DNA from 3 places in the Lysinibacillus sp. OF-1 genome. Region 3 is predicted to be linked to each of the others. Evidence: predicted binding sites of a transcription regulator. Region 3 holds the regulator's gene; each other region holds the start of a gene.

Region 1 (3,292 bases), 530 kb from region 3:
CAAAAGCTGTTCTCTTTCCGCCTTTGTCAGCTTTTTGCCTTTCGTAGCCTTTTTCACATAGGATTCTTCTTCTTCTGCCACTTGTGTCGCACGAATTACATCTGGGATTTTCTTGATAATGGTTTGAGGCGTTATGCCATGCTCCTCGTTGTAAGCCATTTGCAATGCACGACGACGTTGTGTTTCATCAATTGCCTTTTTCATCGAATCTGTTACATGGTCCGCATACATAATGACATGACCATTTGCATTACGTGCAGCACGACCAATCGTTTGAATTAATGAACGTTCCGAACGTAAAAATCCTTCTTTATCAGCATCAAGAATCGCTACAAGTGACACCTCAGGAATATCAAGTCCTTCACGCAAGAGATTAATACCGATGAGTACATCGTACGTTCCTTTACGTAGCTCACGAATAATCTCAATACGTTCTAGCGTTTTAATTTCGGAATGTAGGTACTCGACCTTTAAGCCCATTTCTTTCAAGTAGGCCGTTAAATCTTCTGACATTTTCTTCGTTAATGTTGTCACTAAAACCCGTTCATTTTGGGCAATTCGATCTTGAATTTCATCTATTAAATTATCGATTTGCCCTTCAATAGGTCGCACTTCAATTAACGGATCCAATAATCCAGTAGGTCGAATAATTTGCTCAACCATTTCCGGCGTATGCTCCAGCTCATAAGGGCCTGGTGTGGCTGATACATAAATGGCCTGATGCACTCGGTTTTCGTATTCTTCAAAACGTAGTGGACGGTTATCAAGTGCTGATGGCAAACGGAAACCATGTTCTACGAGTACACCTTTACGAGCTTGGTCACCATTATACATACCACGAACCTGAGGAAGTGTTACGTGACTTTCATCTACTACAAGCAAAAAGTCATCTGGGAAGTAATCTAGCAATGTATATGGAGTGGCACCTGCTCCACGCAATGTTAAATGGCGTGAATAGTTTTCAATCCCTGAGCAAAAGCCCATTTCACGCATCATTTCTAAATCATAACGTGTCCGTTGCTCTAGGCGCTGTGCCTCTAGTAATTTATCCTCTGCACGTAGCAACGCAAGACGTTCCTCTAATTCTTTTTCAATGTTTTCAATCGCTTTTCGCATTTTCTCTTCTCGTGTAACGAAGTGGGATGCCGGGAATATAGCAACATGCTCTCGATCCGATAAAATTTCTCCAGTTAAGGCATCCACCTCTCGAATACGATCGATTTCATCACCGAAAAACTCCACCCGAATACAATGCTCGTCACGTGAGGCTGGGAAAATTTCCACTACATCTCCACGTACCCGAAATGTCCCCCGAGTAAAACTGACATCATTACGCTCGTATTGAACATCTACAAGTTTGCGCAGTAGCTGATTACGTTCAATTTCCATACCTGTGCGAATCGATACAACCATTTCTCGATACTCTTCAGGAGAACCTAAACCATAAATACAGGACACAGATGCAATAATGATGACATCATCACGCTCAAATAATGCAGAAGTAGCAGAGTGACGCAGCTTATCAATTTCATCGTTAATGCTGGAATCTTTTTCTATATAGGTATCTGTCTGCGGTACATAGGCTTCTGGTTGGTAGTAATCATAGTAGCTGACAAAATATTCAACAGCGTTATTCGGGAAGAACTCTTTAAACTCACTATATAACTGGCCAGCTAGTGTTTTATTATGTGCCATAATGAGTGTTGGTTTTTTAATTTGCTGGATGACATTAGAAATGGTAAACGTTTTACCTGTTCCCGTAGCACCAAGTAATGTTTGATGACGCTTGCCCGCTTTCACACCCTCCACTAATTCCGCAATTGCCTGTGGCTGATCCCCGTTAGGCTGATATGGCGCTTGTAAATCAAATGTTTGCACACATGTCCCCGTCCTTTCCTTCCAATTTGTACATATATTTTAGCATAGCAATATTAAAATTTCGAACATTTAACGAACGAATGTTTGTAAAAAATTTTTTTATCCCTAAAATGAATAACCGTGAAGCGAAGAATACTTATTACTCTCATAATAGCCGCTTCAACACATTTTCAAGCTTAATCTATTCAATAGATTTCGATTCTTGAGTAGAAGTCATAATATTTTCAGTAGAGGGCTTCTGCTTTTGTGAGTGGGGTAACAGATTTTTGGCGTGGGTTGCATTCTTTTATGAGCCAGGGCTCTTGCTTTGAGAGCGGATTTACTCCTGAGCAGGAGTTCTTACTTTCTGAGCAACTCTCCCTCTTTTATAAGCGAAGACTCTCACTTTTTGAACGAGCAGCCCTCCTTCAATCAAAAAAATCCCGCTCTCCAATAGACATGGAGAGCGGGTTCGTTAGTATGATTCATCCTCTGTTTGCTGCAAGGAATGTAGTTCGGCTGCGTATTGGTAAAATGCGTTTTCATCTTTTTCATCGAGTACTCTGTCTATCAGAACCATGAGTTGCTCTTGACGATGCATACGCTGGATACGATTTAAAAATAAATCTAAATAAATCTCGTTTAATAATTTCTCTGCCTCATCAACTTTTTTCGACTGACCCACGGCTTTTAGAAAATCTGTGTACGAATAATATTTATCCAACGATCTCACCTCGATCCTTTTCTAAATTATATGAAAATTGAAATTAAATTGCAATGCTTACGAATTGAAAATAACTTGGATTAGCTATTAATCTCGTGACATTTGCAGTGAATTCTCTAAGCATTTCATTCTTTTCTGAAGGGTTTTCAGCTACTTTGTCTATTTTTTGAAACTCTCATTTTGTTCTACACTACCGTTATCAACAGAAAAAGGAGGCTCTCTCTATATGACTAGCAATTTTGTCAATAGCTACTTAATTTCATTCAACACTTACTTGCTTCAACCTATTCAGCACAACTCCAAGGTTTTCACTCATGTTATCGATAAGCACAATGAGCTGATCGTCACGCGTAAACCGATGCATGTGCTTCGAAAATCTTGTATCTCATTAGGTTCAACCTATGAAGCTGCAAAACTATCGGCTAAACGTTTCTTTGGCAATCAACATAAGCTACCAATCGTCGTGGCCTTTGACTACGGCTATCCCTGTATTTTTCTACCAACTTATTCCCCGAACTCCATTCATAATATATGGATTGGACTTCACGCGATTATCAATATTACACCAAGTCAGACGGGGTGTGTTGTCACATTAAAAAATGGTAAAACAATTGAACTACCTATTCAATATGCCTCGATTAGTAAACAGTTTTTGAATGCATCGATGCTCTATAAATATTACATGAACGAGCGCAAGCAGCTTAGCCAAGA
Region 2 (3,292 bases), 1.1 Mb from region 3:
ATAGTCATATTGCAATTCATCATTACTAGCATCAACGTCAACATGTAAGTTGTGATCGTTAAAGAACCAGAGATCTTTCTCATCAATGTAATAGGTTACATCATCAACCACTGTCTGTACGCCTATAGCAATAGGTTCTTCACGAGTCATGCCAAGTGAAAAACCTTCATGAAAAGGACTAGAGCCACCATAGCGTGCATAAAAACGAATCGTATCACCTGGTTCTACTTCCATTTCGTGTTTGAACCACTGGAGTGCTTCATCTGTCAATGCAATGTTCATTTCGAATGCTCCTCTCTTCCTAAAGCCATTTTACCTTTGGCTCAGTGCCGTTTTTAATACGTGTAATATTGGCACGGTGACGATAAATAATAAAGGTAAATAAAAAGGCTACCAAGATGCCTAATGCAAAGTCACCCGTAACAAAATAATAAACGATTGCATAGATAAGTGCTACTAAAGCGGCTATCATCGATGTTAGGCTGACGATCTTTGTGATTTTTAATGTCACAATAAAGGTAATAAATAATAGGACAAAGAGTGGCCACGAATAGCCTAATAAAACACCTGCGGATGTTGCCACTGCTTTTCCACCACGGAAATTGGCGAAGATCGGAAACATATGACCGATTACGGCAACAAGACCAAGTAATAAGGGATGCAGTGTGCTGTCAGAGAAAACGGGAAGTGCTACTAATAAAACCGCAGCTGTTCCTTTGAGCACATCCATTACGGTTACAACAATACCTGCTTTTTTCCCTAATGTTCGGAATGTGTTGGTTGCACCAAGATTACCGCTCCCGTGTTCACGAATATCGGTATTATAAAAAATTTTACCTATCCATAATCCAGAAGGTATAGAGCCGATTAGATAAGCACATAAAATAATAAGTCCATTGATCATAGCTGGACTCCTTTCATTCATAGTCCATCACTTGGTACTAATAGTTTGTAACAAGTATTTTACACTTTTTCTTGCTAATCTACAATGTTATGAAGGAGATTTCATTAGGAGCCTTGAATTCAATACAAAAGAAAACCTATTAATAAGGGGTAGGCTTTCAGACATGAGATTCTAGAAAGTGAAAAAAAGCCTTTATAAAAATATAGGCAAAAAGGCAATTTTGTCAATCCTTCATTCCTTTGGTAGAATAGAAGTCTAACTTTATCCAGTTTAACCGTAATAAACATTGTAGCGTTTACACTGAACTAGATTCTATGTATGCTGAAACTAAATCGGCTACTATGCGTCAAACGTTTATGGATACTAGTAGCAGTCTGCCCTGCTTAAATACCAATTTTAAGCAACTGTTGCAGATGTTTACTATTGATAAAGATGATCAAAACTGTGAGCAAATTTTAAAAATTTAATGGACCTGTCGCTAGCTATTGACAGGAAATGCTATTATTATTAGGATGAGAACATAAATAGAACATGCGTTTGTTTTTTGGAGGGGAATTTTTTGACGAATAAACAGTCAACTAGCGTTTATAATGATGACGCTATACAAGTATTAGAAGGATTAGAAGCGGTACGCAAACGACCTGGCATGTATATCGGTTCAACGGATGGCCGTGGACTTCATCACCTTGTGTATGAAATCGTAGATAATGCGGTGGATGAAGCACTGGCCGGCTTTGGATCTCATATTATTGTCACAATTCATAAGGATCAAAGTATGAGTGTGCGCGACTTTGGCCGTGGGATGCCAACAGGTATGCATAAAATGGGTAAACCTACCCCTGAAATTATTTTTACGGTGCTACACGCAGGTGGTAAATTTGGACAAGGTGGTTATAAAACAAGTGGTGGCTTGCATGGTGTAGGTTCCTCTGTAGTTAATGCACTATCAACATTTTTAGAGGTGACGATTCATCGTGATGGTAAAAAGTATCGTCAGCGCTTCGAGCATGGTGGACATCCTGTCACAACACTTGAAGAAATTGGGCAAACGAAGCAAACAGGTACACTTGTTCATTTCCTACCAGACGAAACGATTTTTTCTGTCACAAAATTCAATTATGATACGTTAGCAGAACGTTTACGTGAATCAGCCTTTTTATTAAAGGGCTTAAAAATTGAATTAATCGATGAGCGCGAGGAAGGCAAACAAGATGTATTCTTTTATGAGAATGGCATTGAAGCTTTCGTTGCGTATTTGAATGAAGAAAAGGATGTTCTTCATCCTGTGAAATATGTAGAAGGCATACAAGATGATATTGAAGTAGAATTCGCTTTCCAATATAACGATGGTTATTCAGAAACGATTTTGTCATTCGTTAATAATGTACGTACTCGTGATGGCGGCACACATGAAACGGGTGCAAAAGCGGCATTGACGCGTGTATTTAATGAATATGCAAGAAAAATCGGCTTGCTAAAGGACAAGGATAAAAACCTTGAAGGGACAGATATTCGTGAGGGTTTAGCAGCAATTGTGTCTGTTCGTATTCCAGAGCATTTATTACAATTTGAAGGACAAACCAAGGGCAAGCTTGGTACAAGTGAGGCTCGTTCTGCCGTAGATAGCGTAGTGTCTGAGCAAATTTTGTATGTGCTAGAGGAAAATGCAGAGTTATCGGCTTCTCTTGTACGTAAAGCAATCCGTGCGCAGCAAGTAAGAGAAGCGGCTCGTAAAGCGCGTGAGGACGCTCGGAATGGCAAGAAAAGCAAAAAAGGTAGTACGATTCTATCAGGCAAATTAACACCAGCTCAGTCTCGCAATGCGGCCAAGAATGAGTTGTATTTAGTTGAGGGTGATTCTGCGGGTGGTTCTGCCAAACAAGGTCGTGATCGTACATTCCAAGCGATTTTGCCTTTGCGCGGTAAGGTCATCAACACAGAAAAAGCCAAGCTACAGGACATTATGAAAAACGAAGAAATTTCAACAATTATCCATGCGATTGGAGCAGGTGTTGGCACGGATTTTGCTGTGGAGGATTCAGCCTACGATAAAGTAGTGATTATGACCGATGCGGATACGGACGGGGCACATATTCAAGTCTTGCTCTTAACGTTCTTCTATCGTTATATGCGTCCACTCATTGAAGGAGGCAAAGTCTATATCGCTTTACCACCACTTTATAAGGTATCAAAAGGTACTGGTAAAAAAGAAGTGATTGAATATGCTTGGACAGAAAACGATTTACAAAAGGCCATCCAGAAAGTTGGAAAGGGTTACATATTGCAGCGCTATAAAGGTCTTGGTGAGATGAATGCTGACCAGCTATGGGATACGACAATGAACCCTGAAACACGGACATTAATTCGTGTCACAATCGAGGATGGTGC
Region 3 (3,292 bases):
AACCTCCTTCACATTGTACTAAATGTCAAAGGCAACTGACGGCGCTTGATTTAGTGCCAGTTTTATCTTATGTGTTTTTGGGTGGAAAATGTCGGAGCTGTGGCAATAAAATAGCTTGGATTTATCCAGTAATGGAATTATTAACAGGACTATTGTTTGCCTTTGCTTATCGGCAGCTTGGTTGGAGCATAGAGTTTATAGTAGCCCTATTTTTTATTTCATTATTAGTCATCATTGTTGTTTCTGATATAGCCTATATGCTGATTCCGAATAAGGTGCTTTTATTCTTTTTACCCTTCCTTATTATTGGACGAGTATTGTCGCCATTAACACCCTGGTGGGACTGTGCTGTAGGTGCAGTCGTTGGTTTCGGCATATTATATAGTATTGCTGTGATATCAAACGGGGGCATGGGTGGAGGCGATATTAAATTATTCTTTTTAATTGGACTTGTTCTTGGTACAATGCATACACTGTTAACATTATTTATAGCTGCAGTTATCGGCATGATTGTCGGGCTTGTCGTGTTAACGAAGAACAAGCAGGGGAGAAAAACACCTATTCCTTTTGGACCTTCTATTGCATTAGCCGCTATCATTGTCTATTTTTATGGGGATTCATTAATCGATTGGTATTTAGGTTTTTGGTAATTGTTCAATCTTCAAGCATATGGAGGGAAGCAAGTGAAACCGATTATTGGCATTACAGCCTTTGTGGAAGATGATTTATCCTCTCGATTAAATGCTGCTTACAGTAAAAGTATCATTGATGCAGGTGGGATTCCGCTTATTATTCCACTTGGCGTAGAGGAGGATGCCACACAAATTCTATCCCTTACAGATGGTTTATTGTTATCTGGAGGCTATGACGTGCATCCATTTCTGTATGGGGCAGAGCCTGCACCAAAACTAGGGAAAATTCATCCAGCAAGAGATACGGTAGAGTTAGCATTAATTGAAGCGGCATTCACACGAAAGATGCCTATTTTGGGTATTTGCCGAGGCATTCAAATACTAAATGTAGCACTAGGTGGTACTTTATTTCAGGATATTGATAGTGACCATTTTAGTACTAAGCTGCTCAAGCATGTACAGCAATCTGCTCGAGCTGTAGCTACTCATTATGTACAAATTATGGAGGAGAATTTATTAGCGACCATTTTACAACAAGAGAAAATAGCGGTAAATTCATTTCATCATCAGGCAGTTAATGTATTAGCAGAGAAATTAAAAGTAGCAGCAAAATCGAGTGATGGCATTATCGAAGCAGTTGTTCATGAAGAGTTGCCATTTTGCTTGGCTGTTCAGTGGCATCCCGAGGAACTAGCTATAGCAGGAGATGAGCCTGCACAAAAATTATTTTCAGCCTTTGTTGAAGCTAGCTTAAAATTCAAAAAGGAAGCGTAGCAGGGGACTGTACAAAGAATCCAACCATATATGGATTCTTTTTTTGCGTAAAAAAGAGGATACATGCTCTTAGAAGGAACACATAATCCTCAAAACCTACTTTAAATGATTAATGTACACGACGATATAGTCCTACAACTTGTCCTAAAATAGAAACTTGATCGACGATAATAGGCTCCATAGATGAGTTTTCAGGCTGTAATCGGAAATGATTTTTTTCCTTGAAGAAACGTTTGACCGTCGCTTCATCCTCTGCTGTCATGGCTACAACAATATCTCCGTTATTAGCTGTTGCCTTTTGCTTCACAATAACTAAATCGCCGTCTAAAATTCCTGCTTCAATCATAGATTCCCCCATAATCTCTAGCATGAATAACTGATCCTCGCTTGTGCCATACGTATCTGGTAATGGGAAATATTCTTCAATGTTTTCAATAGCAGTAATTGGAGAACCAGCAGTTACCTTCCCCACAAGTGGTACATGAATGACTTGCTGCTTTTGAATAGACTCTTCAGGCTCTAAAATTTCAATTGCACGTGGCTTTGTTGGATCTCGACGAATAAAGCCCTTTTGTTCTAATCGAGCTAAATGACCATGAACAGTTGAACTTGAAGCAAGTCCGACTGCTTCCCCGATTTCACGTACTGATGGTGGATATCCCTTAGCTCGTACCTCTTCTTTAATAAAAGCCAAAATGTCCTCTTGTCTTTTCGAAACTTTTTTCATGAGTGCTCACCTCTTTTTTCTAATATCATTCTTCTTATTTGATAGTATAACAGAATGCGAACATGTATGCAAACATAGGTTCGAAAAGTGTTTGACAAAAACGTTTGTTCGCTTTATTATGAGAACGTACATTCCGAACAAACATTCTAAAAAAGGGGTTGTAACTATGACATGGTTAAAGAAAAATACACATATCTCCATTTTATTAGGAGCTTGTCTACTATTTGCAGGATACCTTTACATCACTGATCCAGGAGATGTTAATTACGCAGAAATTCAAATTGAACATGGGGATAGCTTGTGGTCGTTAGCAGAGCAATACCGTGGTAAGATGAGTACAGATGATTGGATTAAGCTGGTCAAAACAGAAAATGAATTAGCAGATATTAAAATTGTGGCAGGAAAGTCTCTAGTTATTCCTGTATTGGGTGATCAAGCCAATCCCATCCATACTATCGAAATTGCGAGAACTGAACAATGATGAATAAACAAATGTCGGCTGTTGTCTATTGCCGTGTAAGTACTGAAAAAGAAACACAAAGCTCCTCATTAGAGCGCCAACAGGAAGAGTTGCTGCGCTACGCTAGAGAGCAAGGCTATGAGGTAAAGGGTGTATTTAAGGATAAGCATAGCGGCTATGATGTGGAACGCGATGGCTTGCTTGAAATGCTTGATTTCATTAAAGAAAAGGGAATTAATGCCCTTTTTGTACAAGATGAAACACGATTAGGACGTGGGAACGCAAGGATGGCTGTGTTGCATTTATTGCAAAAATCAGCAACAGATGTTTTTTCCATGCGCGATGCAGGACCCGTTCAACTAAATGAAATGGACACGATGCTGCTTGAGATTTTAGCAATCGTGGAGGAGTATCAACGAAGAATCCATAATGCTAAAATACGTCGAGGCATGCGACGCGCTGTAGAAAATGGCTATCGTCCTGAAAATAATTTATCGAACCGAGGGAATCCCTATGGGCAGGAGCGAAAAGATCTACCTGTAGATGAAATTGTCAAGCTACGCAAACGTGGATTTACCTTTGAGGAAATTTCGATCACGCTTCGAGGGTTGGGCTTTGAAGTAAGTAAAGCGACTGTTCATCGTCGCTTCCAAGAACATCAAGAAAGATTAGCAGGCAAATAATATCGCCTGCTAATCT

The links. The regulator LexA, encoded in region 3, represses DNA repair genes until DNA is damaged. The targets are predictions, from matches to a motif close to CGAACATATGTTCG.
Region 1: the regulator LexA is predicted to act here: its motif matches at 1,952-1,965, upstream of uvrB (excinuclease ABC subunit UvrB).
Region 2: the regulator LexA is predicted to act here: its motif matches at 1,431-1,444, upstream of parE (DNA topoisomerase IV subunit B).

Annotation. Positions count from the first base shown of each region.
Region 1 is NZ_CP102798.1:724,802-728,093, reverse strand. Features, by position in the region: gene uvrB (excinuclease ABC subunit UvrB) at 1-1,878, opposite strand, end outside; gene NV349_RS03365 (IDEAL domain-containing protein) at 2,333-2,581, opposite strand; gene NV349_RS03360 (competence protein ComK) at 2,808-3,292, shown strand, end outside.
Region 2 is NZ_CP102798.1:2,379,273-2,382,564, reverse strand. Features, by position in the region: gene NV349_RS11525 (HesB/YadR/YfhF family protein) at 1-282, opposite strand, end outside; gene plsY (glycerol-3-phosphate 1-O-acyltransferase PlsY) at 302-904, opposite strand; gene parE (DNA topoisomerase IV subunit B) at 1,464-3,292, shown strand, end outside.
Region 3 is NZ_CP102798.1:1,251,171-1,254,462, forward strand. Features, by position in the region: gene NV349_RS05845 (prepilin peptidase) at 1-650, shown strand, start outside; gene NV349_RS05850 (gamma-glutamyl-gamma-aminobutyrate hydrolase family protein) at 684-1,406, shown strand; gene lexA (transcriptional repressor LexA) at 1,516-2,133, opposite strand; gene yneA (cell division suppressor protein YneA) at 2,300-2,614, shown strand; gene NV349_RS05865 (YneB family resolvase-like protein) at 2,611-3,276, shown strand.